4 regions of the Bradyrhizobium sp. UFLA03-84 genome follow, and region 3 is predicted to be linked to each of the others. Evidence: predicted binding sites of a transcription regulator. Region 3 holds the regulator's gene; each other region holds the start of a gene.
The links. Region 3 encodes PhoB, which activates phosphate uptake and scavenging genes when phosphate is short. Its sites were predicted from a motif close to TGTCATNNANCTGTCAT; they were not measured.
Positions count from the first base shown of each region.

Region 1 (7,916 bases), on a different contig from region 3:
GATCAGCCGCGGCAGGCGCACGGTGCCGAGATCCATCAACGGCACGCCGAAGCGCCGGCAATAGACGCCGAAGGTGGCGTCACGCGCCGCGACGCGGAGATCGCACCAGATTGCAAGCTCGAGTCCGCCTGCCACCGCCGGTCCCTCGACCGCGGCGATCACCGGCTTCGACAGTTTCATCCGCGTCGGGCCCATCGGACCGTCGCCGCTCTCGACGCGGTGGCCGCGATGCCCGGCCGCGGTGCGCTTGAGGTCGAAGCCGGCGCAGAACGCGCCGCCCGCGCCGGTCAGGATCGCGACCGACAGCGACGGATCGCGATCGAAGCTGCGAAAGGCCTGGGCCAGGCCCTGCGCGGTCTCCGGATTGACCGCGTTGCGCGCCTCGTCATAGCGATCGATGGTCACGATCGCGATGGCCTGCTCGGTTCGGTATTTGACGGTCGGGTGGTCCAGCATGCTCGGTCCTCTGGGCAGTGGTGCAACGGGTCAACGCGCGCCGGTGCGGCTGTCGATGATCGCGGCCAGGTTCTGGTGAAAATGCCTGATCGCGCCTTCGAACAGGCCGAAGGTGAAGTGCTCGTTGGCCCGCGTTGCGAGCCCGTGCTGCGCGGCGCAAGCCATCTCGCGATCCTCAGCCGCGCCCGCGGTGACGAAGTCGCGTCCCTGGGCGACCGCGGCGCGGCCATCTTCCGCCGTGATCTGGTTCGACAGCGTGTAGGTAACGAGCCGGGTGCGGTCCACCGCGAGCGGCTCGAGCACCGTCATCAACCGGTTGGTCGGGAAGGTCGACAGCATCACGTTCGGGAACAGGTGATAGACATGCGTGAGCATGCCGGCCGTTCTGCGCTCGCGTGGTGGCACGTTGCGCAGCTTCTCGATGCGCCGATAGGGGAAGCTGATCCGGCTGTTGCGCCCGAAGGCCTCGATCACGTTGAGATTGTGGTATTGCAGCGGATAGAACGTATCCTGATGCGTCGACCGGATGTGATAGCCTTCGAGGAAGCCTTCGGCGACGATCTTCCAATTGGCCTCAACCTCCTGCGATGCGGTCGAGTAAAGCTTCCAGTCGTCACCGAACAACGCCGGCATGCCGGTCGCGTCCGGGGGTGCGGCGGGATTGTCCTGCGCGACGAACACCAGGCCATCGCGTTCGATGCAGGTGACAGGCACAAGGCCATGCGTGTTCTTGTCGAGCCCGGGAAAACCATGGTCGTCGGGGACACCGCGCAGCCGGCCGTCGAGGCCGTAGGTCCAGCCGTGATAGCGGCAAGTCAGCGCCTTCTTGCAGCCCGCGCCGTCGACAAGCTGCACGCCGCGGTGCCGGCATGCATTGCGGAAGGCACGCGCGATGCCGTCGGCGCCGCGGATCGCGACAACGGGCGTCAGCGCCGCGTCGCGCGCAACATAGGCGCCGGTCTCGGCGAGCGCGGCGGACGGGCAGAACGGTGTCAGCGTGCGGCGGAACACCTGTTCGATCTCGGCCGCGAAGCGATCCTGCGACTGATAATGCGCGACGGGCTCGTGCCAGACGCCGTCGCTGAGATCGGTCGATTTCGCATCGATATGCCTGAGGATGCGCTCAACGATGGCGGCTTCGTCCGCGAGCTGTGTCGTCATCGCCGTTCTCCCTACATTGGCCGGACTTGCCGCCCGGTCCCGCTTCAGGGACAGACTCTCCCATTGTCCCGCATGCGACAAGCGAAAGGAACCCGGCTCGCATGAATGACATTCATCTGAAGTGGATTTTCCACGCGACATCGGCGGCGGCCGGCCGTTAGGATCGGCCGATGAGCAGGAACAACCCAAGGCCGGGGTGCCGGCCCGCAGCGCAGGAGCGGGACGACCTCGCTGCCGCGAGCCTCAGGCCGGCGCATCTGCTGGCGCTGCAGGCGTTCGACGTCGCGGTCAAGCTCGGCAGCTTCAAGGAGGCCGCCGGCGTGCTGAACGTCAGCGCCTCGGCGATCAGCCATCGCATCCGCAATCTCGAGGTCCATCTCGGCGTCGCGCTGTTTCATCGCGCCCATCGCGTTACCAGGCCGACCCATGCCGGCGAGAAGCTGGCTGCGGCGACCGGCCGCGCGTTCGCGTTGCTGGCGCAGGCGGAGTCGGTGGTCGAGGCGGCCGGTCAACGCCGGCTGCGGCTCAAGGTGCTGCCGCAATTCGCGTCGGCCTGGCTGATCCCGCGGCTATCCGCGTTCCTCACCCGGCATTCCGAAATCGATCTCGCGATCGAGACCTCGAACCGCAATGTCGATTTCGACACCGAGACGTTCGACGCGGGCATCAGCTTCGGGCCCGACAAGCCCGAAGGCGTCGTCGCACATCGCCTGATGGAGGTGAGGACTGTTCCGGTCGGCGCACCGGCGCTGGCGCGGCGGTTGAAGCTGCGCACCGCCGCCGACCTCGGTCGCGCCGTGCTGATCCACGTCACGACATTTCCGGCAGCCTGGCCGCTGTGGTTCAAGCATGCCGGCGAGCCGGCGCCGGCCGCGGCGCGCGCGATCTCGGTCGACAGCTTTGTCGCCGCGCTGCAGGCCGCCGAACGCGGTGCGGGCGTTGCGCTCGCGCTCGAGCCCTTCATCGCCGAAAGCGAACGGCGCGGCACGATCCGCCGGCTCCTGCCGGTCGGCCACGTCACCGGCAGCTACTGGCTGGTTCATCCGCCGGGCGCGCAGCGCAATCGCGCGCTGCAGACCTTCAAGAAGTAGCTGCTCGCCGAGATCGCCAAGCCGGACTAGTTCGCCCGCAGTGGCCAGCTTCCGATGATGCGGAAGCGTGATGCGCTGTCCGTCTGCTTGAATAGCGCGATGCGATCGATTGCGAGCGTCGCGAGCTCGATCGCCGCGAATCGCTCGCGCAACCGTGCCACGATCGGGCCGCGCCGCTCGTCGCTCAGCCGTCCCGTCAGCGTCATGTGGAAGCGGAATTCCTCCATGACGTAGGGATAGCCCCAGCGGTCGAGATAATCGCGCTGCCGCTCGGTGAGACGTTCGGGTTTGCGCCGCGCGCGATCTTCCGGCGTCAGCGGCGCACGGAAGGTGTCGAATTCCGTGACGCAGTCGGCGGCAAGCTGCTGCAGATCGTCGGAGCGGCTCGCCGGGATCACGGCAATGAAGCCGCTGATGGCGTCGACCACCGGTTCGATCACGGGAATCCGCCGGGCCTGGCCGGCGAAGGCGACGCAGGCATCGAGCAGTTCGGCCTCAGTCCTGCCATCGGCGAGCGCGGTTGGCGCCTTCAGCGTGGCGTGGAAGCCGTATTTGCGCGGGTCCTCGGTGACCTCGCGCCAGTCGGGTGCAACGCCGCCGGGAAACGGCAGGTCGCGGCCGTCAACGGCGTCGTAGCCGAGCAGCGTTGAGCCGAAGCGGTGCAGGGCGCTGTCGGGTGACGGCGCATAATAGATCGCGTAGCGCGGAGTGTTGGCCATGGGGCTGAGCTACGCCGCCGCAACCGTCTTGCGCGGCGCGAGCGAATGAACGAGGCAGCTCGCATCCGCCAGATGCACCAGGTGTCCCGCCGCGATCACCGCGACGATACGCGGGCGCAGCGGCACCTTGTCGTCGACGACGATGATGTCGGCGCGGCGGCCGGCGGCGAGCACGCCGCGATCGGCGAGTCCCGCCGCGCGCGCCGGCGCCGAGGAGATCAGGTCCCAGGCCTTGGTCAGTGGCAGGATGCCGTCGGCGGCGAGCCGGAACGCTGCGAGCAGCTGCGCCGGATAATAGTAGTCCGAGGCCAGCACCGAGCAGAGGCCCTGCGCGATCATGTCGGATGCCTTGGTCCAGCCGGTGTGGCTGCCGCCGCGCACCACGTTGGGTGCGCCGAACACGATGAAGTCGCCGGCCGCGGCGGCGTCGCGCGCGGTCTCCTCGTTGACGGGGAATTCGGCGATCGTGGCGCCCAGCGCGCGAAACTCCTGGCGCATCGCCGGGCTGTTGTCGTCATGCGAGAGCATCCGGATATCAGCCGCGCGTGCGGCCGCCGCGAGCCGCGCGATCGAGGCGGGCACGTCGGGACGGCGCGACACGATCCGGTCGAGCATGTCGTTGACGGCCTCGAGCGAGAGCCCGGTGCGCTCAGCCAGCTGGTTGCGCTTCTTCGGCTTGACATTGCTGTGGTCGTTGAAGGCGAACAGGTCGATGCGGCCTTCGGTGAGCCATTGAATGATCTCGGCTTCGGCTTCGAGATTGTGGGTCTCGTGGCGCAGATGGAAGCGCGTGTCGGCGGCAAGCTGCGGCCGCAGCGCTTCGATCGCATCGAGCAGCTTGCGCGCATTTTCCGCGCTGCGCAGGCCGGGCTCCCACGACCACGTCGCGCCATGGAAGACGGTGGTGATGCCGTTGGCGATCGCCTGCCGGTCGCTGTCGACCAACGCCACGTCGGTCGGGAAGTCGACGCTTGGCCGCGGCATCATCTGCCGCTCGAACGCATCGCCGTGCAGATCGATGATGCCGGGCAGCACTAGCAGGCCGCTGGCATCGATGTGGAGCGCGGCGCGGCCTTGCTCGGCGTCGAGCGCGCCGATGTCGCGGCCCGAGGTCCGCAGCGAGGTCTCGACCAGGGCACCGTCAACCAGCGTGCGTCCGCCCTCGATGAAAATGTCCGTCACGATGCGGCGCTCCGTTGCTTGTCCTGTGATTGGGATACGGCCTCGGCCTCATACTTGTCGAGGAATTCCTCGACCGCCAGTCCGCGAAAGTCGGGCAGGACACGACGAAGTGTTTCGTGATCCCAATCCCACCACGCGAGCGCAGTGAGGCGATCCGCTGTTGCCTCGGAGAAGCGCCGCTTCACCGGACGCGCCGGATTACCGGCAACGATGGTATAGGCAGGGACATCCTTGGTCACGATGGCGCCGGCGGCGACGACCGCGCCGGTTCCGACGTTCCGTCCCGGCAGTAAAATCGCGCCGTGACCGATCCACACGTCATGGCCGATATGCACGTGATGCGCACGTCGCCAGTCGAAGAAGTCGGTGTCGTCGCTCTCTCCGGGAAAATAAGCGCTGGCGCGGTAGGTGAAATGTGCCTGAGTCGCGCGATGCATCGGGTGGTTGCCGGGATTGATCCGCGTCATCGCCGCGATCGAGCAGAACTTGCCGATCGAGGTGTAGGTTATCTGGCTGTCGTTCACGACGTAGGAATAGTCATCCATGCTGACTTCAAGCAGGATCGTGCGCGCGCCGACCTCGGTGTATTTGCCGAGCTTGCTCTCGCGCACCGACGCAGTCGGGTCGACAGTCGGCACAACCGAGAGTGTTTTTCCGGCCATCAGGGCCTCCGCAAATCTCGAAGAATCTTGGGCTTCCGTGGGATGCGCGCTCGTCATCGGGATGCTTGATGACAACATCATGACGTTGCGATGACGGCAAGGGAGCGACGCGCGAGGGTGTGTACGATCGCCGCACCGCGGCGCAGCCGTCACATAACTGTAAAACGCCGGGGATAGCGATGGCCCAACGCGACGCGGTTGGAGCATTACATGCTGGTGGTGGAAGGGTTGACGTGCCGTTTCGGCGCAAAAGCCGCAGTCGACAATGCGTCCTTTTCGATCGCACCGGGCAGCTTTGTCGGCGTGATCGGCCGCTCCGGTGCCGGCAAGTCGACGCTGCTGCGGATGATCAACCGTCTCGCCGATCCGACCTCCGGCCGTATCCTGTTCGAAGGCACCGATGTCACCGCGCTGCGCGGCAAGGCGCTGCGGCAGTGGCGGGCTCGCTCGGCGATGATCTTCCAGCAGTTCAATCTGGTCGGCCGTCTCGACGTGCTGACCAATGTGCTGATGGGCCGGCTCGCCCAGATCCCGTCATGGCGCTCGCTGGCGCAGGTCTGGCCGGAGCAGGACAGGGCGCTGGCGCTGTCTGCGCTCGAGCAGTTCGATATCGCCCAGCTTGCGGCGCAGCGCGCCGACCAGCTCTCGGGCGGTCAGCAGCAGCGCGTCGCGATCGCCCGCGCGCTGGTGCAGGAGCCCGACATCATTCTCGCCGACGAGCCGATCGCCTCGCTCGATCCGCGCAACACCAAGATCGTGATGGATGCGCTGCTGCGCATCAACAAGCATTTCGGCATCACCGTGCTCTGCAATCTGCACTCGCTCGACCTCGCGCGCACTTACTGCGACCGCCTGGTCGGCATGGCGGCCGGCCGCGTGGTGTTCGACGGAGCGCCGGCGGCGCTCACCGACCATATCGCCCGCGAGCTCTATGACCTCGAGGCCAATGACGTCATCGGCGCAGCACCGCTGCCGGCGCCCGACGGCGCAACTGCTCCGGCGCTCGGCACCGCAGCCGCGGCCTGAGCGTCGCATCACCGAAAATCTGGACGACCGGGCATTTGGCCCGGCCAACAGGCGTAACTACCAAGGAGGGGTAACATGATCACTCGTCGCATCATTCTGGCCGGCGCAGCCGCACTGGCATTCGCCGGCTCGGCTTCGGCCGAGGACTGGAAGGCCAAATATCCGGAGATCACCTTTGCCGTGATCCCGGCCGAAAACGGCTCCGGCGTCACCGAGCGCTACGGTCCGCTCACCGAGTATCTGACCAAGGAACTCGGCATCAAGGTGAACCTGCGCGTCGCCAACGACTACGCGGCCGTCATCGAGGGCCAGCGCGCCGGCAACATCCACATCGGCTATTACGGCCCGGCGTCGTTTGCCCGCGCCCGTCTCACCGGCGTCAAGACCGATGCGTTCGTGATCGACGTCAATGCCGATGGTTCGAAGGGCTACTATTCGGTGTTTTACGTGCTCGCCAAGAGCCCGTACCAGAAGGTCGAGGACCTCAAGGGCAAGAACCTCGGCCTGGTCGATCCGAACTCGACCTCGGGCAACAACATGCCGCGTTTCAAGCTGAACGCGATGGGCATCGATCCGGAGACCTATTTCTCCAAGGTGGTGTTCACCGGCAGCCACGAGAACGCGGTGCTGGCGCTGGCGCAGGGCACCGTCGACGTTGCCGCCAACTGGTGGAATGCCGACGACGATTCCAACCTGACCCGCATGCTCGCCAAGAACATGGTGAAGTCGAGCGACGGCACGCCACTGAAGAAGGAAGACTTCCGCATCATCGTGAAGTCCGACCTGATCATCAACTCGCCCTACGCTTACCTCGAGAGCCTTCCCGACGACATGAAGGCGAAGATCAAGCAGGCCTTCCTCGACATGCCGAAGAAGGATCCGGAAGCCTTCAAGAAGCTGTCCGACGGCAAGAACCTGCCGTGGCAGACGGTCACCAACGCCGACTACGACAAGACCATCGAGCTGATCAAGTTCGTCGACGCCCTGCGCAAGAAGGGCTCCTGATCACACATCGTCGCTGACTTGGGCCGGGTTTCGACAACCCGGCCCTTTTCGTTCCTCCCTCGAGCAGACTGGCCCGCATCGATGGCGACCGCCATATCCATCCTTCCAGCGCAGCAACTGGCGACGCTGAACGATGCCTATCGCAAGGCGGTTGCGCGCAAGCGGCTGAAGGCGACGGTGGCGACCGCGGTGTTCTGCGCGGCACTGTTCATCGCCGCGCTCGGCGCCGAAGTGAACCTGCACACGTTCTTCACCTATTTCGGCAACTTCCTCAGCTATTTCGACCGCATCCTGACGCTGGACTCCGGTGCGCGGGTCTGGACCGACCCGCTGGAATGGTTCTGGGGGCTGAAGAAGTGGCTGCGCCTGCTCGGCGAGACGCTGCTGATCAGTTACGTCGGCACCCTGACCGGTGCGGTGTTCGCCTTTATGCTGAATTTCTTTGCCGCCCAGAACACCTCGCCGGGACCGTGGGTGCGCTTCATCATCCGCCGGCTGCTAGAATTCGCCCGCACAGTGCCCGGCATCGTGTTCGCGCTGATCTTCGTGATCGCGTTCGGCCTCGGGCCGATGGCCGGCGTGCTGGCGATCGCGATCCACACCACCGGCGCGCT
Region 1 covers NZ_NSJY01000013.1:1,039,472-1,047,387, forward strand. The annotation lists gene CK489_RS19020 (crotonase/enoyl-CoA hydratase family protein) at 1-456, opposite strand, end outside; gene CK489_RS19025 (aromatic ring-hydroxylating oxygenase subunit alpha) at 487-1,617, opposite strand; gene CK489_RS19030 (LysR substrate-binding domain-containing protein) at 1,788-2,708, shown strand; gene CK489_RS19035 (DUF1045 domain-containing protein) at 2,735-3,427, opposite strand; gene CK489_RS19040 (alpha-D-ribose 1-methylphosphonate 5-triphosphate diphosphatase) at 3,437-4,609, opposite strand; gene CK489_RS19045 (LbetaH domain-containing protein) at 4,606-5,271, opposite strand; gene phnC (phosphonate ABC transporter ATP-binding protein) at 5,482-6,297, shown strand; gene phnD (phosphonate ABC transporter substrate-binding protein) at 6,373-7,302, shown strand; gene phnE (phosphonate ABC transporter, permease protein PhnE) at 7,384-7,916, shown strand, end outside.
Region 1: the regulator PhoB is predicted to act here: its motif matches at 5,340-5,356, upstream of phnC (phosphonate ABC transporter ATP-binding protein).

Region 2 (7,916 bases), on a different contig from region 3:
GGCGCATCAGGTATAGATAGGAAAAGTACACGATCACGCCGAGTATCAGGGCGATGCATGCCGGCGGAAGGCCCCAGCTTTGATCCCAGGTCAGGTACACAACGAAGCCCGCGGCTATCAGCGCCTCGATGGTGGTCAGGCTGGATTTCTCTTGCATGATTTGCCCCAAAGCGACTCAAGTATCAGCCGAGGCTATCATCATCTAGCGCGTCGGTAGAGGGGCTATTGCAGGACAACCATTGGAATAGGGTTGTCTCGACGACCACCAAGATCGCCGCATACTCACTGTCATACCCCGCCTTGAGCGGGGCATGACAGTGTTGAGTGTGGTGAGAGGCGCCTCACTTCGCCTTCAGGAAGTCGCCGACTTCGAGCAGCACGAACTCGTCGTCATCCGCCTTGTTGGGGTCGCGGCTCGACGAGAACGGCAGGTTGTTGTCGTTGCCGACGATGATGTGGGTGTCGTCGACCCGGTCGACATTCTCGATGGTGAAGAACGGGAAGGTGTAGACGCCGTCGTTGAGCGGCTTGCGGGCCTTCTTGTTCGGATCGCGGATCTTCATCAGGTCGATATAGGCGATCTTGCGGACCGGCTTGCCGACATTGGCGTCGGAGAGTTCGATCTTGTAGACGCGCTTGAACTTGGCGAGATCGGGGAAGCAGTTCTCGCCGCGCTGGCCTTGCGGGCAGGCCTTGTCGGCAGTGCCTTCGCCATTGTCTCGCTCGATCACGAGGCCCTGGGTCGGGTCGATCATGTTGAAGTCGCCGATCGCATTGCCATTCTGTTCGAACACATACTGCCAGTAGCGTCCGGTGAACTTTTCCGCCGCGACGTCGAACTCGAGGATGCGTGAGGCTTCCTTGCCGTCGACCTTCTCCCAGTCCTTCTTTTCGGCGTCCCACAGCGGTCCTTCGAGCAGGCCGTAGAGGAATTTGCCGTCCTTGGAGGAGGCGAAGCCTTCATAGCCCTTGGAGCGGCGCAGATTGACGTTGGTGTAGGTGACGCCGGGCGCGCCGGGCGACTGCACCGCCCAGTGATCCGGCGAGCGCACCGGCTTGCCGTCGGCGACCGTCTCGAACACGGCGAGGATCTTGCCGGTCTTGTCGGCCTTGAGGATGTAGGGCCCGAACTCGTCGCCGATCCAGAACGTGTCGTTGATGATCTGGAAGCCCTCGGTGTCGAAGTCGGCGCCGGTGAGGTAACGCTTGGCGGTGTCCTCATGCACGATGCGGAACGGCACCTTCTTGTCGGGATCGTGCAGGAATACGGTCTCCTGGCGCTCGATCTTGCCGCCCGCCCAATCCATCTTGTAGCGGTTCAGATACAGCATCGAGTCCGTCGAGTTGTAGCGCGAGCCCATGCCGTTGTCGGTGATCACCCAGAACGAGCCGTCGGGCATCGCCTTGATGCCGGAATGGCCTTGCAGCGGCTGGCCCTTGAACGGCAGCGACACGCCGGTCGGCCGCTCGTAGGATTTTCCCATCACGGTGCCGATCGCATCGACGCGCTTGCCGGTGGTGTACTTGCCGGAGGTCTTGAGATCGTTGGGGGCGTCCGCGGGAGCATCGATGAAGCTCTCCGCCGGCATCACGGCGTGTCCCGCCAGCGTCGCCGGGAATTCGCCCTCGCTCTGCGCGAACGCCGGTGTGGCGAGCAGGATCGAGGCGACGGAGCAGAGCAGGGACAGGCGCATGGTTGATCTCCCAAGGGATAAACGATGCGGTGTTGTCCGAGGTGCCTGTTACAGCCGGCTGACAGTTTTGTGAATCGCCGATGTTACGAAAGGATAAGGCTTGCGGCGTTACGTCGCTTGGCCCGCGGGGCGCATCGTCTGCGGCAGCAGGAATGGTACGCCGTCTCCGGTGTATTCAATCGCAGCGTCGATTTCGAAGATTTTGCGCAGCGTCTCGGCCCGCATCGCGGCAGCGCGGTCGCCGTCGACGGCAAGCCGGCCGCGATGCAGCAGCAGGATGCGGTCGGCGAACCGCATCGCGAGATTCAGGTCGTGCAGGATCGCGATCACGGCGGTGCCGCGCTTGGCGCGCCGGCGCGCGGTCTCGACGAGGTCGATCTGGTGCCGCAGATCGAGGCTCGACGTCGGCTCGTCCAGCAGCAGGAGTCCCGGCCCGTGCAGCGCCTCGCCGCAGGCGAGCTGGACCAGCACGCGAGCGAAATGCGCGCGCTGCTGCTCGCCGCCGGACAGCGTCGGCAGCTGCCTGGAACGGAAGGGCGCCAGCCCGACCTCGTCCAGCGCCGCCCTGACCAGGCCACGCGCCGCGGTGCGCGGGCTCTCGCCGGCGCCCATGCTGACGATCTCCTCGACCGTGAACGGGAAGCTGACATTGACGTGCTGTGACAGCATCGCGCGGTGCTGCGCCAACTCGCGCGGACGGTAGGTATTGAGGTCGCGCTGCCTGAGCCTTAGGGTGCCGCGGGACGGACGCAGGTCGCCCGACAGCATGCGCAGCAGGGTCGATTTACCGGCGCCGTTGGGGCCGACGATCGCGACCATTTCGCCGGCGCCAATCTGCAACGAGACCGCATCGACCAGCGTGGCGCCGCTGACCGTCATCGATAACGCCTGCGCTTCGAGCAGCGCGCTCATAGCGATACCAGGGTGCGCTGGCGCAGCAGCATCGCGAGGAAGAACGGCGCGCCGATTGCCGCGGTCAGGATGCCGATCGGCATTTCCGCCGGCGCCACGATGGTGCGCGCCACGGTGTCGGCACCAACCAGCAGGATGGCGCCGAGCAACGCCGACGCCGGCAGCAGCAGGCGATGCGCAGGACCGATCACCAGCCGCAACAGATGCGGCACCACGATCCCGACGAAACCGACCACGCCGCACACCGAGACCGCGACGCCGGTCATCGCCGACACCAGCACGATCGACATCCGCTTCAGCCGTTCGACGTCGACGCCGCTATGGAACGCCTCGGCCTCGCCGAGCACCAGCACGTCGAGCCCACGGGCGATCGGGACGCAGGCGATCAGGGCCGCGGCCAGCACTGGGGCCAGCGCCGTGAGCTTGCTCCAGGTCGCGCCGCTGAGCGAACCCAGCATCCAGAAGGTGATGTCGCGGAGCTGGCGGTCGTCGGCGACGAACACCAGCAGCCCGATGCCGGCATTGGCGATCGCGGCAATCGCAAGCCCGGCCAGCAGGAAGATCGCGATCGACGTCCGGCCGCCGCGGCTGGCGATGCCATAAAGCACGATGGTCGTGACCAGCGAACCGGCAAAGGCCGCGACCGGCAGCAACTGGTGTTGCAGGAAGCGCAGGCTCTCGCCGAGATGGCTCTCGGTGAACACGATCGCCGCCGCTGCGGCAAACGCACCGCCGGAGGAGACGCCGACCAGCGCGGGGTCGGCGAGGGGGTTGCGGAACAGGCCCTGCATGATCGTGCCTGATACCGCAAGGAGTGCGCCGACCATCGCGGCCGCCGCGATCCGCGGGATGCGGATCGACCACACCACGAGCTGGTCGCGCGCCAGTAGCGGGCTGGTCACGGCATCGCCCCATAGCCCGAGCGCGGCCGGAAGCCGCGCGAGCGGGATGCCGGCGGCCCCGACCGTCAGGGCGATCAGTGCGGTCCCTGCAAGTGCCGCAAACAAGCAAAGCAAAGTGAGCGTGGCCGCCGGCCGCGGCGACATGCCGGCGCGGCGTTGCTTGGCACGCGCGCTGCGCTCGGCCAGCGCGCTCATTGCCGGCAGTTCGCGCTCAGCGCCGCCGGCTTGAAGGCTTCGGCTTGCGGTGCCAGCGCCGGGTAGAGCTTGACCGAGAGGTCGCGCGCCGCAGCCGCAGTACGCGGTCCGAAGCCGAGCAGATAAAGCCCTTCCATCGAAATGAAGGCCTTGTTGGCCGCGACCGGCGTCAGCGCAAAGCCCGGATGCGCGAACACCGCGTCCGACGTCAGCGAGTCCTTGCCGCGATCGATCGACAGCACGACATCGGGCTTCGCCGCCACGATGGCCTCGTCATTGACCGGCTTGTAGCCGTCGTAGCCGTCGATGGCGTTGACGCCGCCGGCGAGCTGGATGATCTCGTCCGCAGCGGTCTTGTGGCCGGCGGCCAGTGCCCGGCCGTTCAGGAGCGACATCACGAACATCACGCGCACCGGCTTTGCCACTTTGGCGCGCATCGCCCGCAGTTGTGCGAGATCGCTTTCCACCGCGGCGGACAGGCACGCGGCGCGCGGATCGGCGCCCATGGCATGGCCGACAAGCCTGATCTTCTCGACCAGCCCGGCCTCCGAGAATGTCTCCGGCACCAGCACCAGCGGCACTTTCGCCGCCTCCAGCACGTCTATGGTTTCCTTCGGCCCCGAGCCCTGCACCGCGAGCACCAGCGACGGATGCAGGCCGAGCACGCCCTCGGGCGACAGTTGGCGCATATAGCCGACGTCGGGCTTTTGGCGCAGCGCCGCTGGCGGATAGAGGCTGGTCGCATCGACGCCGGCGATGCGCTCCTCGAAGCCGAGCGCATAGAGGATCTCGGTGATCGCGCCGCCGATCGAGACGATCCGTGTGGGATCGTCGATCGCAACGTCGCGGCCGCGCGCGTCAAGCACGGTAATGCCTTCGGCGGTTGCTGCGCTGATCGGCAGCAGACAGGAGAATGCGAGCAAGGCGAGCGTGCGGCAAATTGTCATCGGGGCGGTCACTTGGTAAGGATCAACTTGTTCTGCGAGGTCAGCCGCAAGCGGTAATGCTCTTCGCCATGCACGATGATGATCTCGCGCTCAGCCGAGAACAGCTCGCGGCTGTCGAGGCGATTTCCGCGCATGACGAGCGTTTTCGCGGCGTCGGACACTGATACGACCTGCTTTTCGGCCGCGCCGAACTTGTCTCCGGAAGTTGCCGACATTCTCGTGGTGCTGCGCCTTCGAATTTTCAAACAGTGCTTGCTTGTACAAGCGGGCGAGGGCGCATTCCAACGGCTGCATTTTACAATCGATATAAACAGCGGCGCCGCATTCTTGACCGATTTGTTGCCGGCTCGTAACCAATCATCACGATGCAAGCGGGTGGCTTGGATCGCGACATAGCCAGCAAGCCGCTCGGTGGAGCGCACGCCAGCCAAACCAGAAAAGTAATGATTGGGCTGGGGCTAGAATGGCTGACGGGGCTAGGGTTTCGCGCGCCTTGATATTGGGTGCGTCAGTGTTTTCATTGACGGCAGCTTTGCCGGAGAGCGGTGTGGCGCAAACTGCCGACGCTTCGGCTCCGCGTCCTGCGACTGAGCGGCCGAAGCAGGCCAAACGCAAGCCGAAGCCTTCGGCCGAACAGCAGGCGGCCGCGCAGCCTCTGATGAATGCTCGCGCGCAGATCGGCGCGGTGCCGGTGCAGTCGCTCGACACCATCACAGCCGTGGCATCGAAGACCGACGAGCGCGCCATCGACGCGCTGGCGCCGGTCAGCTCGGTCACGCTGGAGAAGATCCAGGGGCTGCAGCCGAACGGGGTGTCGGACATTTTCTATAACGTCCCGGGCGTTTCGTTCCAGGAACGCGGCGACGACCCGGCGACCGTCATCAACATCCGCGGCTTGCAGGATTTCGGCCGTGTCGCCGTCGTGGTCGACGGCGCGCGGCAGAACTATCAGCGCACCGGCCACAATGCCAACGGCTCGTTCTTCCTCGATCCAGAATTGATCGGGGGGGTCGACGTGGTGCGCGGCCCGACCGCGAACATCTACGGCTCCGGCACGATCGGTGGCGTGGTTTCGTTCCGCAGCAAGGACATCGACGACGTGGTGCGGCCCGGCGAGCGCTGGGGCGTCGACATGTCGGGCTCCTACGGCTCCAACAAGGACCGCGGCATGGGCTCGGTGTTCGGCGGCGTGCGCGCCGATCTGAATGTCGATGTGTTCGGCGGCGCGGTCTATCGCACCCAGAGCAATTACAAGGACGGCTCCGGCACCGAGATCGGCAATACCGGCAACGATATCGCGGCCGGCCTGATGAAGGTGACGATCCGCCCGGCCGAAGGTCATGAATTCAAGATCGGCGGCATCTTCCAGGACTACCAGTACAATATCGGCCAGCAGAACCGCGGCCCGACCACGACGGCGGCGCCGCTTGCGGCGATCGCGGGCTCCTCGGTCTACGCCTCCGATGCCAGGAACTACACGGGCACGCTGAGCTGGAAGTACTCCAAGCCCGACGACATGCTGTTCGACTGGAACATCTCGGTCTACGGCAATCGCACCGACAACGACCAGGTCAAGACCTACAACAACCGCATCACGTCAGGCGGCGGCGTCTGTTCGCTGGCCAATCCCGGCAACAACATCTCCGGCTGCGTCGGCGACAAGCGCGGCTATTCGCTCGACACCGTCGGCCTCGACGTCAACAACACCTCGCGCTTCGATTTCGGCGACTGGCGCAACGCCGTGACCTACGGTTTCGACGCCTTCCGCGACGATGTCGAGACCTTCGATTCCCGCGGCAATTCCAACATCACGACGCCGGGCGGCCAGCGCACGGTGTCCGGCGGCTTTGTGCAGTTGAAGCAGAACTATTCGACCTGGCTCGAACTGGTCAGCGCCGTCCGCTACGACCATTACGAGCTGACCTCGATCAATACCACAACCAGCGGCGACCGGCTGTCGCCGAAGATCACGGTCGGCGTTACGCCGATCGCAGGCTTCACGCCCTATGTCAGTTATGCCGAAGGCTACCGTGCGCCGTCGATCACCGAGACCCTGATCGCGGGCGGACACGCCACCGGCGGCGGGCCGGCGCTGTTCAACTGTCCCGACAGCACCAGCGGCCTGTTCTGCTTCCTGCCGAACGCCGCGCTGCGGCCCGAGGTCGGCAAGAACAAGGAAGCCGGCGTCAATCTCAGGTATGACGGCATCTTCACCGCGAGCGACTCGTTCCGCGGCAAGATCAACGTGTTCCAGAACGAGGTCGACGGTTATATCGACCTCGTCGCGTCGACGCCGACCACGACGCCGTTCGGTCGCTTCAGCCAGTTCTACCAGTACCAGAACATCGCCCATGCCCGCATCGAGGGCTTCGAGCTCGAGACGATGTATGATGCGGGCGACTGGTTCGTGGGCGTCGCCGGCCATCTGATGCGCGGCCGCAACACGGCGACCAATGTCGGGCTCGCCACCATCACGCCGCGCAAGGTGACGACGACGGGCGGCGTGCGGCTGCTCGACCGCTCGCTGATCATTGCCGCGCAATGGTCCTCGTTCGGCGCCAACAACGATCTGCCGGCGGGCTATCTGCCCTCGACCGGCTACGAGCTGGTCAATCTCTACCTGACCTGGAACGCCACCAAGGACGTCACCTTTACGGCGTCGGTCGACAACCTCTTGAACCAGTATTACCGGCCCTACGCGATCCCGGGCTCCTCGACCGACGGCACGACGCAGAACGACGTGCTGTTCTCGAGCCCCGGTCCGGGCACCGTCTACAAGGCCGGGCTGAAGATTCACCTTGGTGGAGCGTAACGCGACGAGCCGATCATTCCATCCAGGTTGCTCCGGCCGCGCTGGTGCCCCAGCGCGGCTTTGGCGCATTCATGATATCAACGAGATCAACCGGCAGGATCAAGGCATCCGCCGACAAGCAGGAGAAGGCTTTCATGTTCATCGCAATGAACCGGTTTCAGGTGATCAAGGGCAAGGAACAAGCATTCGAGACGGTCTGGAAGACCCGCGAATCCTATCTCGGCGATCTGCCGGGGTTCATCGAGTTTCACCTAGTGAAGGGCCCCAAGGCCGAGGACCACACGCTCTATGCAACCCACACCGTGTGGGCCAGCAAGGCTGCGTTCGAGGACTGGACCAAATCCGACGCGTTCCGCCGCGCCCATTCCCGCGCCGGCAACGAGACCGGTGGCAGCCTCAATCTCGGCCATCCCAAATTCGAAGGCTTTGAGGTGTTGATCACCGAGCGCGCCAA
Region 2 covers NZ_NSJY01000020.1:203,364-211,279, reverse strand. The annotation lists gene CK489_RS40150 (hypothetical protein) at 1-157, opposite strand, end outside; gene CK489_RS40145 (esterase-like activity of phytase family protein) at 342-1,694, opposite strand; gene CK489_RS40140 (heme ABC transporter ATP-binding protein) at 1,803-2,606, opposite strand; gene CK489_RS40135 (FecCD family ABC transporter permease) at 2,603-3,703, opposite strand; gene CK489_RS40130 (heme/hemin ABC transporter substrate-binding protein) at 3,700-4,650, opposite strand; gene CK489_RS42545 (hemin uptake protein HemP) at 4,659-5,072, opposite strand; gene CK489_RS40120 (TonB-dependent hemoglobin/transferrin/lactoferrin family receptor) at 5,114-7,462, shown strand; gene CK489_RS42740 (hypothetical protein) at 7,476-7,604, opposite strand; gene hmuQ (heme-degrading protein HmuQ) at 7,597-7,916, shown strand, end outside.
Region 2: the regulator PhoB is predicted to act here: its motif matches at 1,742-1,758, upstream of CK489_RS40145 (esterase-like activity of phytase family protein).

Region 3 (7,916 bases):
GTCGGCAGATGATCGATGAAGATCAGCCACAGCGCGAGCCCGCGGAACAGATCCAGCCGCAGCTCACGCTCGCCGGTCACCGGCAGCGTGATCGCAGGCGCTTTCGCCTTGACCTCGGCGTTTGCCTCGGTCTTGGCGTCAGCCACCGGCGAACCGGCTATGGGATCGGCAATCGAGCTCATCAAACACCGTGTCGGCCGCGGACGCCCGCATGCCCAGTTGAAAAGATAATATCGGTCCGCGACTTGCCGACAAAGCGCAGAGTGCGGCGACATGCGGCCGCGCTTTAGAGCGGAACTATGTTGAAAGCGCGATGAACAGACTGTCCCCGGGACCGGGTTTTCACAGCCTGCCAGGCGATTGGTTCCGGCTGACCAATTGGCTATGATGGCGCCCTGATTGAGCGTGATCCGGTCGAAAGCGGATCACGCGCCACGACCATCGGATTGAGCTCTATGTACCGCGCCATTACCCGCCAGATCGAAGTCACTGTCGAGCCGAACTTCATGCCCGAGCGCTCGTCGGTCGACCGGCGCGAATATTTCTGGTCGTACAAGATCGTGATCGTCAATTCCGGCCCGGAAACGGTGCAGCTGCGGACGCGGCACTGGATCATCACCGACGCCACCGGCCGCCGTCAGGAGGTGCGTGGCGAGGGCGTGGTCGGCGAGCAGCCGGTGCTGGCGCCGGGCGAACGCTTCGAATACACCTCAGGCGTGCCGCTGCCGACGGCCTCCGGCTTCATGACCGGCAGCTACCAGATGGTCACCGAAGCCGGCGAGCGCTTCGAGATCGACGTGCCGACATTCTCGCTGGACAGCCCGAGCCCGGATGGGAAGAGGGTGCTCAATTAATCCCTGCCGTCATGCCACGCCACCGGATCTCGCCTTCGGCGAGCCCGATGACAGTGTTGCGCGTGGCGGGAAGCGCGCCTACTCGACGCCGGCTTCCTGCGGCGTGAACTCGTAGACCGACGAGCAGAACTCGCAGGTCACGACCACCTTGCCGTCCTTGACCATCTCGGCGCGATCGTTCGGCGCAAAGCTCTTCAGCATCGACGACACCGCATCGCGCGAGCAGGAGCACTGCGCGCGCAGCGGTTGCGGGGTGAAGACGCGAACGCCGCGTTCGTGGAACAGCCGGTAGAGCAGCCGCTCGCCGGAGAGATCCGGATCGATCAGCTCGACGTCCTCGACGGTTGATATCAGCGACTGTCCCTCGACCCAGGCGTCATCGTCCGGCACGGAGTGCGTGACCGTGCCCTCGGGCGCATCGCCGGGATGCAGATCGGCCTGCTTGGCACGCTCGGGCGCCTTGGGCAGGAATTGCAGCAGGATGCCGCCGGCGCGCCAGTGCAGCTTGCCGCCCTCGCCGCCGCGCATCTCCTCGCCGACCGCGAGCCGCACCCGCGTCGGAATCTGCTCCGAGCGCAGGAAATATTCGTGGGCCGCCTCTTCGAGGCCGCCGCCGTCGAGCGCGACCAGTCCCTGGTAGCGGCTGGTGTTGGAGCCCTGGTCGATCGTCATCGCAAGGTGGCCCTTGCCGAGCAGCTCGCCGGACGTCTGCCCAGGCTTGAGCTGCGCCGCGTCGTAGCGCGCATAGGCGCGCAGCCGGTCGGGCGCCTGGAAATCGACGATCAGCAGCGACACCGGGCCTTCGGTCCGGGTCTGCAGGATGAAGCGGCCCTCGAACTTGACTGTCGAGCCGAGCAGCGTGGTCAGCACGATGGCCTCGCCGAGCAGCTTGCCCACCGCCGGCGGGTAGTCGTGCTTGTGCAGGATCTCGTCGAGCGCGGGGCCGAGCCGGGTCAGCCGGCCGCGCAGGTCCAGCGCGTCGACCTCGAAGGCCAGCACGGCATCGTCGACAGGCACCGAAGACGGCGCGCGAACCGGCGCCTCGGTCGTGATTTTGATGTCGGGGGATTGTGAAACCATGGCGCTCTATCTGGGGTCTCGGACCGTGAAATAAAGGGGTTCACTCAGCGAGAGATCGTCGTCCCGGCGAAGGCCGGGACCCATAACCACAGGATTTTGTCGCCGCACAAGGTGTCTCCCCTTGTGCCCTTTCCACGGGCCGCGGCGTATGGGTCCCTGCTTTCGCAGGGACGACAACGCTTACAGATTTACAACTACGCGACTTCGTTAAAGCACCAGGCCAGAATGCCCTTTTGCGCATGCAGGCGGTTTTCCGCCTCGTCGAACACCACGGACTGCGGCCCGTCGATCACCTCGTCGGTGACCTCCTCGCCGCGATGCGCGGGCAGACAGTGCATGAACAGCGCGTCCGGCTTGGCGAGCGACATCAGCTTGGCGTTGACCTGATAGGGCTGCAGCACGTTGTGGCGGTGCTCGCCCTCCTTGTCGCCCATCGACACCCAGGTGTCGGTGACGACGCAGTCGGCGCCGCGCACCGCGGCTTCCGGGTCGGTGCCGAGCACGATCGGCGCGCCGGTCGCCTTGATCCAGTCGCGCATCGGCTTCTTCGGCGACAGCTCCGGAGGGGTCGCGACATTGAGCTGGAACTTGAAGCGCTCGGCGGCGTGCGCCCATGAGGCCAGCACGTTGTTGTCGTCGCCGGTCCACGCCACGGTCTTGCCCGCGATCGAACCCCGATTTTCCTCATAGGTCATGAGGTCGGCCATCACCTGGCAGGGATGCGAGCGCCGGGTCAGGCCGTTGATGACCGGCACGGTGGCGTGCGCGGCGAGCTCGAGCAGCGCGTCATGGTTGAGGATGCGGATCATGATCGCATCGACATAGCGCGATAGCACGCGCGCGGTGTCGGCGATGGTCTCGCCGCGGCCGAGCTGCATCTCGGCGCCGGTCAGCATGATGGATTCACCGCCGAGCTGGCGCATGCCGACGTCGAACGACACCCTGGTACGGGTCGAGGGACGCTCGAAGATCATCGCCAGCGTCTTGCCCTCGAGCGGCTTCCTGGCCTTCTCATGCGCCTTCAGCTTCGCCTTCATGGCGGCGCCGGCAGACAGCATGTTGCGCAGCTCGCCGAGCGGCAACTCGTTGATGTCGAGGAAGTGACGGACCGGCTTGCTCATCATCCGGCCTTCCTCGGCTGCGCCGCGGACAATGTCGCGCAGGCGCGCTCGAGCGAGGTGATCGACTGGTCGATCTCAGCCTCGGTCACGATCAACGGCGCGAGGAACCGCACCACGTTGTCGCCGGCACCGACGGTGAGCAGCTTCTCGTTGCGCAGCGCGGCGATCAGATCGCCCGACGGCACCACGGCCTTGACGCCGATCAGAAGGCCCTCGCCGCGCACCTCCGACAGCACGCCGGGATAGCGGTCGACCACGGAGGCGAGCTTCTGCTTGAGCAGCAGCGACATCTTCTGCACGTGCTCGAAGAAGCCGGGCTTGAGCATCACATCGAGCACGGCATTGGCGGCGGCGACCGCGAGCGGATTGCCGCCGAAGGTCGAGCCGTGCGAGCCCGGCGCCATGCCGGCCGCAGCCTGCGCGGTCGCCAGCACCGCGCCGATCGGGAAGCCGCCGCCGAGCGCCTTCGCCAGCGACATCACGTCGGGCGTCACACCGGTGCGCTTGTAGGCGAACAGCTCGCCGGTGCGGCCCATGCCGGTCTGCACCTCGTCGAATGCCAGCAGCAGGCCATGCTCGTCGCACAGGGCGCGCAATGCCTTGAAGAACGCCTGCGGCGCGCCGCGCACGCCGCCCTCGCCCTGCACCGGCTCGATCAGGATGCCGGCGGTGTGCGGGCCGATCGCCTTCTTCACCGCCTCGATGTCGCCATGCGGCACCTGGTCGAAGCCGTCCATCGGCGGGCCGAAGCCCTCGAGATATTTCGCCGAGCCGGTCGCAGCCAGCGTGCCGAGCGTACGGCCATGGAAGGCGCCTTCGAAGGTGATGATGCGGTAGCGCTCGGGATGTCCCTTGGAGAAGTGATAGTGGCGGACCAGCTTGATCACGCCCTCCATCGCCTCGGCGCCGGAATTGCAGAAGAACACGAAGTCGGCAAAGCTCTGCTCGCACAGCCGCGCGGCGAGCACCTCGCCGTCCGGGCTCTTGAACAGGTTCGACATGTGCCAGAGTTTGGTCGCCTGTTCCTGCAGCGCCTTGACCAGATGCGGATGCGCGTGCCCGAGCGCGTTCACCGCAACCCCCGAGGTGAAATCGAGATAGCGGTCGCCGTTGGTTGCGATCAGCCAGGCGCCCTCACCGCGCTCGAAGCCGAGATCGACCCTGGCGAAGACGGGGAGCAGATGCGACGAGGCGTTGGTCATGGCGTTCACTGCCGGTTTGAGGCCGACAATTGCCGCGCGCCTTGACGCCAGCGCAGCAACGGCCAGCTTCGGAAAACAAAACGGCCGCCTTTGCGGGCGGCACGTGGCCAACATTCTATGCTGCGGGGGGACCGTGTCAATCGCCAGGAGCCGCCCTTTTGGTGGCCTTTCTGCAATGCGCAGCGAGCGCAATCCGGAGCATTCCGGTGCGGTGGAAAAGCCTCATTACAATGCTTAACTGTGTGGGAACATGTGGACGCGCGGCCGCGGACTCTTGCGCCAGAGTCACGCCATATTGTAGCGTTTGGCCTGTCGGGTACGACATCTCGTGCGGCAGTACTGGACCCTCTAAGTAGCCTTTGTGTCTCGCGTAAACGTTCGGGCGCAACACCGTGCCCGGCGAGGGCTAAGGGATTCTGGCCGCAGGGATATTTGTCCAGATTTGGCTCGCAGCGCCGCTCCAATGACTGGCCGGCGCCATGCGAAAGGAAGAATGCGATGACGGTATTGACCTGGTCCGACGATCGCGTCGAGCAGCTGAAGAAGCTCTGGGAGTCTGGCCTTTCGGCCAGCCAGATCGCAGCGGAACTTGGCAATGTGACGCGAAACGCCGTGATCGGCAAAGTGCATCGGCTCGGCCTCTCCGGCCGCGCCAAGGCACCTTCGACGGCGGCGCCGCGGCAGCGCAAGGCGCGCCCCGCCCAGCACATGATGCGGGTGGCGCGCCCGGTCTCGCGCGGCAACACGGCGCTGGCGCACGCCTTCGAGGTCGAGATGGAGCCCGATCCGATCTCCTACGACAACGTGGTGCCGATGAGCCAGCGGCTGTCGCTGCTCGAGCTCAACGAGGCCACCTGCCACTGGCCGGTCGGCGATCCCTCGAGCCCGGAATTCTTCTTCTGCGGCGGCAAGGCGCTCGCCGGCCTGCCCTATTGCGCCCATCACTCGCGCGTCGCCTACCAGCCCGCCGCCGATCGCCGCCGGCCGTCGGCGAAGCCGCAGATCAAGTAAGCACTCGGGAAACCAGCCTGGACTGCAAAACAAATCCCCGCGCAAGCGGGGATTTTTTTGTGCCGAGTAGCTCTTCATGGAGCCAACAAGGCGAGGTCTACATCACCGGCGTCGTCCCGGCCTAGTGCGCAATTGCGCACTAGGCCGGGACGACGCGTGTTGTGGCTTGAGATTGCCCCGCGGCCGTTACGGCTGCGGCTCGGCCTTTGCGAAGCGGTCGTCGAGCGCATAGCCGGCGCCGCGCACGGTGCGGATCGGGTCCTGCTCACGGCCCGGATTGAGCAGCTTGCGCAGGCGGCCGATGTGCACGTCGACGGTGCGCTCGTCGATGTAGATGTCGCGGCCCCAGACGCTGTCGAGCAGCTGCTCGCGGCTGAACACGCGGCCCGGATGCTCGAGGAAGAACTCAAGCAGGCGATATTCGGTCGGGCCGAGATCGATCGGACGACCCGAGCGCGCCACACGGCGCTTCTCGCGGTCGAGCTCGATGTCACCATAGGTCAGCACGGTCGCAAGCCGTTCCGGGCTCGCGCGGCGCAGCAGGCCCTTCACACGGGCCAGCAGTTCCGGTACCGAGAACGGCTTGACGATGTAGTCGTCGGCGCCGGTGGCCAGCCCGCGCACGCGCTCGCTCTCCTCGCCGCGTGCGGTCAGCATGATGATCGGAAGCTGCTTGGTCTCGGGCCGCGCCCGCAAGCGACGGCACAGCTCGATGCCGGACAGGCCCGGCAGCATCCAATCGAGCACCACGAGGTCAGGAACGCGCTCCTTCAGGCGGGTGTCGGCGTCGTCGCCGCGCCCCACTGTTTCGACATCGTAGCCTTCCGCATCGAGGTTATAGCGCAACAGCGTCGTCAGCGCTTCCTCGTCTTCGACTACCAGAATGCGTGCGCTCATCGGTCTAAGTTCTTTCTGTGTGGTGATCCGTTGCCCTGACGCAAACCGAAACGCCGTCGACTATGTGTTACCCGGCACCGTGGTGGCAAAGTTGGTCATGTCACCCTTCGGGCGCTTGTCGGTGATCTGCTGGCCTTCGATCATGTAGAACACCGTCTCTGCGATGTTGGTGGCGTGATCGCCGATCCGCTCGATGTTCTTGGCGCAGAACATCAGATGGATGCAGAACGAGATGTTGCGCGGATCTTCCATCATGTAGGTGAGCAGTTCGCGGAACAGCGAGGTGCAGATCGCGTCAACCTCCTCGTCACCCTTCCAGACATTCATCGCCGCCGGCAGATCGTGCGCGGCATAGGCGTCGAGCACCGACTTGACCTGCGACAGCACGAGATCGGTCATGTGCTCGAGGCCGCGGATCAGCTTCAGCGGCTGAAAATCGCTTTCCAGCGCCGCGACGCGCTTGCCCATGTTCTTGGCGAGATCGCCGATCCGCTCGAGGTCGGTGGCGACGCGCATCGCGCTGACGATTTCGCGCAGGTCGATCGCCATCGGCTGGCGGCGGGCGATCGTCAGCACAGCGCGCTCTTCGATGACGCGCTGCAAATTGTCGATCTCGATGTCGGCGGCGACCACGCGCTTGCCGAGCGCGACGTCGCGGCGGATCAGCGCGTCGACCGACTCGGTAATCATCCGCTCGACGAGGCCGCCCATCTCGGCGACCAGGCGGGTCAACTCCTGCAGGTCGCTGTCAAATGCCTTGGCGGTATGTTCAGAAGCCATCGCTTGTCTCCCCTCAATCATGATCCCGGGGATCATGATTTCGTGTCCTGAATTTTAGCATGATCCGATCGGAAAACCGGTCTCCACTTTTCCGGATCATGCGCCGGTCAACCGAACCGGCCGGTGATGTAGTCCTGGGTGCGTCGATCGCTCGGCGAAGTGAAGATCTTGTTGGTGTCGTCGAACTCGATCAGCTCGCCGAGATACATGAAGGCGGTCTTGTCGGAGACGCGCGCCGCCTGCTGCATGTTGTGGGTGACGATCGCGATCGTGTAGTCCTCGGAGAGCTCCTGGATCAGCTCCTCGACCTTGGCGGTCGAGATCGGGTCGAGCGCCGAGCAGGGCTCGTCGAACAGGATCACCTCGGGGCGCACCGCGACGGTGCGCGCGATGCACAGGCGCTGCTGCTGCCCGCCGGAGAGCGACAGGCCGGAGGCGTTCAGCTTGTCCTTGACCTCGTTCCACAGCGCACCGCCGCGCAGCGCCTTCTCGACCCGGTCGTCCATCTCGGACTTCGAGATCTTCTCATAAAGGCGGATGCCGAAGGCGATGTTCTCGTAGATCGTCATCGGGAACGGCGTCGGCTTCTGGAACACCATGCCGACCCGCGCGCGCAGCAGATTGAGGTCGAGCTTGGGATCGAGGATGTTGGTCTGGTCCAGCATCAGCTGGCCGGTGGCGCGCTGTCCCGGATAAAGGTCATACATCCGGTTGAAGATGCGCAGCAGGGTCGACTTGCCGCAGCCCGACGGGCCGATGAACGCCGTGACGCGGTTGGTGCCCAGCGTCAGGTTGATGTTCTTCAGCGCGTGGTGCTCGCCGTAATAGAAGTTGAGGTTGCGCACCGTGACTTTCGGCGGCGCTTCCGGAAGCGGAACCTGGGGAACGTGGCCCGCGGCAGTCGTGGAGACGGAAAGCTCGGTCATTTTGCGGCCCTTTCGGCACCAAGGATACGCGCGCCGATATTCAGC
Region 3 covers NZ_NSJY01000003.1:490,631-498,546, forward strand. The annotation lists gene CK489_RS02325 (OpgC domain-containing protein) at 1-182, opposite strand, end outside; gene apaG (Co2+/Mg2+ efflux facilitator ApaG/CorD) at 456-854, shown strand; gene CK489_RS02335 (Hsp33 family molecular chaperone) at 933-1,934, opposite strand; gene argF (ornithine carbamoyltransferase) at 2,129-3,055, opposite strand; gene CK489_RS02345 (aspartate aminotransferase family protein) at 3,055-4,257, opposite strand; gene CK489_RS02350 (GcrA family cell cycle regulator) at 4,756-5,268, shown strand; gene phoB (phosphate regulon transcriptional regulator PhoB) at 5,455-6,165, opposite strand; gene phoU (phosphate signaling complex protein PhoU) at 6,226-6,945, opposite strand; gene pstB (phosphate ABC transporter ATP-binding protein PstB) at 7,053-7,871, opposite strand; gene pstA (phosphate ABC transporter permease PstA) at 7,868-7,916, opposite strand, start outside.

Region 4 (7,916 bases), on a different contig from region 3:
GGTCCGAGATTGCCGTAGCGGCGGACGAATTTCGGCGCGCGCGGCGACAGGCCGAGCATGTCCTCCAGCACCAGCACCTGGCCGTCGCAGGCAGCACTTGCGCCGATGCCGATCGTCGGCACGGCGATCGATTGCGTGATCTTGCGCGCCAGCGGCTCGGCGACCGCCTCGACCACGATCGAGAAGGCGCCGGCTTCCGCGATCGCCCTGGCGTCGCTCTCGATCGGAGCCCAGGTCTCCTCCTCGCGGCCCTGCGCGCGGAACGAGCCGAGCGTGTTGATCGACTGCGGCGTCAGGCCGATATGCCCCATCACGGGAATGCCGCGCTCCGACAGGAACGCCACCGTCTCCGCCATCCGCGCACCGCCCTCGAGCTTGACGGCGCCGCACAGCGTTTCCTTCATGATCCGCACCGCGGACTGGAACGCCTGCTCCTTCGAGCCCTCATAGGAGCCGAACGGCATATCCACGACAACAAGCGCGGCCTGCGAGCCGCGCATCACCGCGCGGCCCTGCAGGATCATCATGTCGAGCGTGACCGGCACGGTGGTCTCGAAGCCGTGCATGACGTTGCCAAGGGAGTCGCCGACCAGGATGGCATCGCAGTGGCGGTCGACCAGCGCCGCGGTGTGCGCGTGATACGAGGTCAGCATCACGATCGGTTCGCCATTCTTGCGGGCGCGCAGATCCGGCGCGGTCTTGCGCTTGATGGCGGATTGAACAGACATAGTCAGGCTCCCATGACAGGCACGCCGATCACGACCGGGTGGAACGCAAACGCCAGCGCCAGATATGCGATGACCCCGACCGCGATCGCGATCAGGTCGTTGGTTGGGCCGCCCACCGGGATCGGCGGCGCGCCGGCATCCGCGCGGCGCTTCAGCGAGATGCGGTCATAGACCGCCCAGCCGAGAAACGAGCCGAACAGGATGATCGAGCCGAGATCGCCATTGGCGAGCAGATGCGCGAACGCCCACAGCTTCACGCCCGCCAGCATCGGATGCTTCAGCGTGGTGTAGATGTGGCCGCGGATATAGGAGGCGACGACGAGGATGACGGCGGGCAGCATCAGCGCCACCGTGATGTGCTTGAACGCGGTCGGCGGCGTCCAGACATCGATCCAGCCGGTCGCACGGTAGTGCCCGAAGCCCCAGATGATCAACGCAAGGCCAGCGAACGACACCAGCGAATAGACGCCCTTGTAGGCCCCCTCGCCCATCGTTTTGACGATCCCGGCGCGCATCTCGCGCAGGCTGGTCAACACGTGGATGCCGAGGAACAGCACGAGACCCAGGATCATGACGAGCAGTCCCACGATGTTCCTCCCTGATTGTTAGTGCCTTCGCGTAACATCTTCGCCGGGCGGGTGGCAATGCGTCACGCCGGGGTGCGGATCATGGATTACCGGTCGGCTTGCCCAGTTCGCGGTTGTCGACATAGCGGATCATGATCGGCCGGCCGGCGAGCGCTCCGCCGAGCCCGCCGGTGAATTTCAGCGGCAGGCAGGCGCCGAGCGAGGCGTTGATCGCGTTGAGGTAGGCGGTGCGGGTATCGGCCGGGACGCCCCGCGTCGAAAACGTCAGGCGCGGCGCGCCGATCATTTCGCCTGATCGCTTGAAGCTGAAGCGCACCGACATCTGCATGCCCGCGCGCGCGTCGTCTGGTGGCGGCGGCGCCCAGCAGGCGCGCAGCGCGGCAAAGAGGTCGCCGATGGTATTGAGATCATGATCGGGCTTGCGGTACTTCTCGGCCTGCCCCTCGGGCGGCACGGTCAGGATCGTGAGCTGGAGATTTTCGCCGTACGGATAATCCATCTCGGGAAAGCACGGCCCGTGATTGAACACGCTGCAATAGGACGGGATGCAAGGCCCTTCGTCGAGCACGCTGCAAGGCGTGTGTGCGAACGGCGCCGGGTCAGTCTGCTGGCGCTGCTGCGCCGAGGCGGCGCCTGCGAGCGCAAAGGCCAGCACGGCATAAGCGAGACAGATGGCGACGCGTCGGAGCATGCAGACGGACCCGGATTGCGCTCCGGGGAACATGGTACCGTGGCCGGACCGGAGCAAGCGGGCTGGCGTTCAATTCCTTGCGCGCGCGCCGCAACCACAACTGTCATAGCCCGGCTCGACCGGGCGATGCAGTATTCCAGAGACGGTTGTGAATCACGGAGGAGCCGCGGCGTACTGGATCCCCCGGTCGAGCCGGGGCGACGAGTGGATAGTGTACTGCTCTTTTCCACGCGTCGTCCCGGCGAAGGCCGGGACCCATACGCCGCGGCCGATGCTGTTGAAGGGACTCGTCGTTCCACCATCGTGCAACAATGACCATCGGTGGTTATGGGTCCCGGCTTTCGCCGGGACGACACCGAGTACTGGGCCTTACGCCTTCTTCTTCACGTCCTTGACGTTGGAGAAGGTGATGCCCTCGGCGCGCTCGCGGGTGTAGCCGAGATAGAACTCGTTCTTGGCCATGAACACCGGATCGCCGTCGACGTCGTCGGCGATGCCGGAATTGTTGGCGGAGATGAAAGCGTCGAGCGCCTTGCGGTCGTCGGACGAGATCCAGCGCGCCAGCGAGAATTCGGAGACCTCGAACTCAACCGGCAGCGAGTATTCCGCATCGAGCCGTGCCTTCAGCACGTCGAGCTGCAGCGGGCCGACCACGCCGACCAGCGCCGGCGCACCGTCACGCGGGCGGAACACCTGCACGACGCCCTCCTCCGACATCTGCTGCAAGGCTTCCTTCAGCTTCTTCGCCTTCATCGCATCGGTGAGGCGAACGCGGCGGACGATTTCCGGCGCGAAGCTCGGCACGCCGACGAAGGTCAGATCCTCACCCTCGGTGAGCGTGTCGCCGATCCGCAGAGTGCCGTGATTGGGAATGCCGACGACGTCGCCGGCAAAGGCCTCGTCCGCCACCGAGCGGTCCTGCGCGAAGAAGAATTGCGGGCTCGACAGGCTCATGTTCTTGCCGGTGCGCACCAGCTTGGCCTTCATGCCGCGGCTGAGCTTGCCCGAGCACAGCCGGGCGAACGCGATGCGGTCGCGGTGGTTCGGATCCATGTTGGCCTGGATCTTGAACACGAACGCGCTCATGCGTGGCTCCGCCGCCTCGACCTTGCGCAGATCGGAATCCTGCGCGCGCGGTGCCGGCGCGAACTTGCCGAGACCTTCGAGCAGATCGCCGACGCCGAAATTGCGTAGCGCGCTGCCGAAATAGACCGGCGTCAGATGGCCCTCGCGGAACGCGCCGAGCTCGAACGGCTTGCAGGCTTCGGACGCCAGCGCGAGCTCGTCCTTGACCTCGGCGACGTCGAGATTGGGGTTGCGCTTGCCGAGATCGGCGATGTCGATCTGCTCGGTGGCGCCGGTCTTGGCGCCGCCGCCCTCGAGCAGCCGCACGCCGCCATTGACGACGTCATAGGTGCCGAGGAAGTCGCGGCCGCGGCCGACCGGCCAGGTCATCGGCGTGGTGTCGAGCGCCAGCGTCTTCTCGATCTCGTCGAGGAGCTCGAAGGTGTCGCGGCTCTCGCGGTCCATCTTGTTGATGAAGGTGATGATCGGGATGTCGCGCAGCCGGCACACCTCGAACAGCTTTCGCGTGCGCGCCTCGATGCCCTTGGCGGCGTCGATCACCATGACCGCGGAGTCGACCGCAGTCAGCGTGCGATAGGTGTCTTCCGAAAAGTCCTCGTGACCCGGCGTGTCCAGCAAGTTGAACACGAGGTCGTTGAACTCGAAGGTCATCACCGAGGTGACGACCGAGATGCCGCGCTCGCGCTCGATCTTCATCCAGTCCGAGCGCGTGTTGCGCCGTTCGCCCTTGGCCTTGACCTGACCCGCGAGGTTGATGGCGCCGCCGAACAGCAGCAGCTTTTCCGTCAGCGTGGTCTTGCCGGCGTCTGGGTGCGAGATGATCGCAAAGGTGCGCCGTCGCGCCACTTCCTCTGATAGCGGCGAGCGGGACGGCGATTCGGTGGTTGCAGCGGTATCGGACATGGAGGGGCATTTGGCAGGGAAAACGGGCGCAATCAAGGGCGTTTTGTCGCAATGCGGCGTGGCCGCACCATTCCCATATAGGCACGGGAAGGACGACCTTCTCCTCACCATCCCATCTGCGGGGACGACCCTGCCTTATCCGGAGGGTTCGTCATGGCTTGGGCCATTCTGTTCATCGCAGGCCTGCTCGAGATCGGCTGGGCGATCGGGCTGAAATATACCGAGGGGTTCTCGCGGCTGGTGCCGTCGGTCCTGACGCTCGCCGCAATGGCCGGCAGCATCATCCTGCTCGGCCTTGCGCTGAAGACGCTGCCGATTGGAACCGCCTATGCGGTCTGGACCGGGATCGGCGCGGTCGGCACCGCGGCGCTCGGCATCATCCTGCTCGGCGAACCCGCGACCGCGATGCGGCTTGCCAGCATCGGGCTGATCGTGTCCGGCATCGTCGGGCTGAAGCTGGTCGGTTAATCACGCATTTTGGACGCGTTTCCTTTGACGCGAACCGGCTTTCACTTCGCTCGAAAACGCTACTTCAATATCTGCACGATCCAATAGGTTGCGGCGGCGACCGCCGCCGACGCCGGGATCGTGATCACCCAGGCGTAGACGATCGAACTCGCCACGTTCCAGCGCACGGCGGAGAGCCGCCGTGCGGCGCCGACGCCGACGATGGCGCCGGTGATGGTGTGGGTGGTCGACACCGGAACCCCGAGATAGGTCGCGATGAACAGCGTCGCGGCGCCGCCGGTCTCGGCGCAGAACCCCTGCATCGGCGTCAGCTTGGTGATCCGCAGCCCCATGGTGCGGACGATCCGCCAGCCGCCCATCAGGGTGCCCAGCGCCATCGCGCTCTGGCAGGCCAGCACGACCCAGAACGGAATCTCGAAGGTGTCGCCGAGATGGCCCTGCGAGTACAGCAGCACGGCGATGATGCCCATGGTCTTCTGCGCGTCATTGCCGCCATGGCCGAGCGAATAGAGCGAGGCCGAGGCGAATTGCAGGATCCGGAAGGCGCGATCGACCGCGAACGGCGTCGAGCGCACCGACAGCCAGGACACGATCGCAACCAGCACCAGCGCCAGCAGAAAGCCGACCAGCGGCGATAGCACGATCGCGAGCAAGGTCTTGGTGAGCCCGCTCCACACCGCGGCCGAAAGGCCTGCCTTGGCCATGCCGGCACCGACCAGGCCGCCGATCAGCGCGTGCGAGCTCGACGACGGAATGCCCAGCGCCCAGGTGATCACGTTCCAGACGATCGCGCCGACCAGCGCGGCGAAGATCACCGTCGCGTCCACCACCGCCGGGTCGATGATCCCGGTGCCGATCGTGTTGGCGACGTGCAGGCCGAACACCGCGAACGCGACGAAGTTGAAAAAGGCCGCCCAGAACACCGCGTATTGCGGCCGCAGCACCCGGGTCGAGACGATGGTCGCGATCGAGTTGGCGGCATCGTGCAGGCCGTTCAGGAAGTCGAACAGCAGCGCGACCGCGATCAGGATGGTCAGGACCGGAAGACCCAGCGTGGCGTCCACGAGATGGCCCTGCCCTAAACCTGTTCGATCACGATCGAATTGATCTCGTTGGCGACGTCGTCGAAACGGTCGGCCACCTTCTCGAGGTGATCGTAGATCTCAGCACCGACGATGAAGTCCATCGTGTTGGCATCGCGGTGCTTCAGGAACAATTCCTTGAGCCCGATGTCATGGAGATCGTCGACCCGGCCCTCGAGCTTGGTCAGTTCCTCGGTGATCTGGGTCAGCATCGAGACGTTCTGGCCGATGCCCTGCAACAAGGGCAGCGCGCGGACGACCAGATTGGCGCATTCCACGATAAGCGTGCCGATCTCGCGCATCGGCGGCTCGAACTCGCGCACCTCGAACAGCATGACCGCCTTTGCGGTCGCCTGCATCTGGTCGACCGCGTCATCCATCGACGTGATCAGGTTCTTGATGTCGCCGCGGTCGAACGGGGTGATGAAGGTACGGCGAACCGCAGTCAGCACCTCGCGGGTGACACTGTCGGCGTCGTTCTCGAACTGATTGACCCGCTGGCAGAAGACCGGGGTCTCATCCCCGCCCTTCAGCATGTCCTGCAGCGCCAACGAGCACTGCACCGAGGTCTGGGCGTGGCGGGCGAACAGGTCGAAAAAGCGCTCTTCCTTGGGCAGAAAGGCGCGAAACCAGCGCAGCATGTCTCAGTTCCATCGTTCCGGGACAGCCCTTTTAACGACTGTCACAGAACTGTCATAGAGCATCCGGCGGGGAAAATACCGGACACGACCGCCCGAACGGTCGGTCGTCCACCGCTATATCGGCCGAAATTCGCCCGGCCTGCCCTACAGCGACCGCCGCAACAGGTGGGCCAGCTCGCCGACAAGGCCGCGCCGGAACAGCAGCACGCAGGAGACGAAGATCACGCCCTGGATCACCGTCACCCACTGGCCGAAACCGGCAAGATATTGCTGCATGGCGATGATCACGAAGGCGCCGACCACCGGACCGAAGATGGTGCCGAGGCCGCCGACCAGCGTCATCAGCACGATTTCACCGGACATCGACCAGTGCACGTCGGTCAGCGAGGCGTTCTGCGCCACGAACACCTTCAGCGAGCCGGCGAAGCCCGCCAGCGTGCCCGACAGGATGAAGGCAAGCAGCTTGTACTGGTCGGTCTTGTAGCCGAGCGAAATCGCGCGCGGTTCGTTCTCGCGGATCGACTTCAACACCTCGCCGAACGGCGAGTTGATGGTCCGGTAGATCAGCAGGAAGCCCGCCAGGAAGCCGACCAGCACGACGTAGTACAGCACGATCGGCTTCGACAGATCGAATATCCCGAGCAGATGGCCCTGCGGGATGCCCTGGATGCCGTCCTCACCGTGGGTGAACGGCGCCTGCAGATAGAGGAAGTAAAGCAGCTGCGACAGCGCCAGCGTGATCATCGAGAAGTAGATGCCCTGGCGCTTGATCGAGATGTAGCCGGTGACGAGTCCGAGCAAGGCCGCAGCAGCCGTGCCGACCACGATGCCGAGCTCCGGCGGCAGCCCCCAGACCTTCAGCGCATGCGCCGAGACGTAGCCGGCGGTGCCGAGGAACATGGCATGGCCGAACGACAGCAGGCCGCCATAGCCGATCAGCAGGTTGAAGGCGCAGGCGAGCAGCGCAAAGCACAGCGCCTGCATCACGAAGAACGGATAGATCCCCGTGAACGGCACCACCGCCAGCAGTGCGGCCATCACGGCGAATACGATCATCTCGTCGCGCATCGCGCGCGGCGTCACCGGAAGTGTATCGTCGGTCAATGCTGACATATCAGGCCGCCCGTCCCGTCAGTCCCGTTGGCTTCACCAGCAACACCACCACCATCAGGACAAACACCACGGTGTTGGAGGCTTCGGGATAAAAAAACTTGGTCAGTCCCTCGATCACGCCGAGCGCGAAGCCGGTGATGATCGAGCCCATGATCGAGCCCATGCCGCCGATCACGACCACCGCGAACACCACGATGATGAGGTCGGCGCCCATCAGCGGGCGGACCTGGTTGATCGGCGCCGACAAGACGCCGGCGAGCGCGGCAAGGCCGACGCCGAGCCCGTAGGTCAGCGTGATCATGCGCGGCACGTTGATGCCGAAGGCGCGCACCAGCGTCGGATTCTCGGTGGCGGCGCGCAGGTAGGCGCCGAGCTGCGTCTTCTCGATCAGGAACCAGGTGGCAAGGCACACCACCAGCGAGAAGATGACGACCCAGCCGCGATAGATCGGCAGGAACATGAAGCCGAGGTTGACGCCGCCCTTGAGCTGATCGGGGATCGAGTAAGGCAGGCCCGAGGAGCCGAAATAGTTCTGGAACACGCCCTGCACGATCAGCGCGATGCCGAACGTCAGCAGCAGTCCGTAGAGATGGTCGAGCCCGGCGAGCCATTGCAGC
Region 4 covers NZ_NSJY01000014.1:831,497-839,412, reverse strand. The annotation lists gene panB (3-methyl-2-oxobutanoate hydroxymethyltransferase) at 1-728, opposite strand, end outside; gene CK489_RS25475 (NnrU family protein) at 731-1,315, opposite strand; gene CK489_RS25470 (UCP034077 family protein) at 1,395-2,006, opposite strand; gene CK489_RS25465 (peptide chain release factor 3) at 2,376-3,995, opposite strand; gene sugE (quaternary ammonium compound efflux SMR transporter SugE) at 4,149-4,463, shown strand; gene CK489_RS25455 (inorganic phosphate transporter) at 4,523-5,527, opposite strand; gene CK489_RS25450 (DUF47 domain-containing protein) at 5,542-6,186, opposite strand; gene CK489_RS25445 (branched-chain amino acid ABC transporter permease) at 6,331-7,299, opposite strand; gene CK489_RS25440 (branched-chain amino acid ABC transporter permease) at 7,301-7,916, opposite strand, start outside.
Region 4: the regulator PhoB is predicted to act here: its motif matches at 6,226-6,242, upstream of CK489_RS25450 (DUF47 domain-containing protein).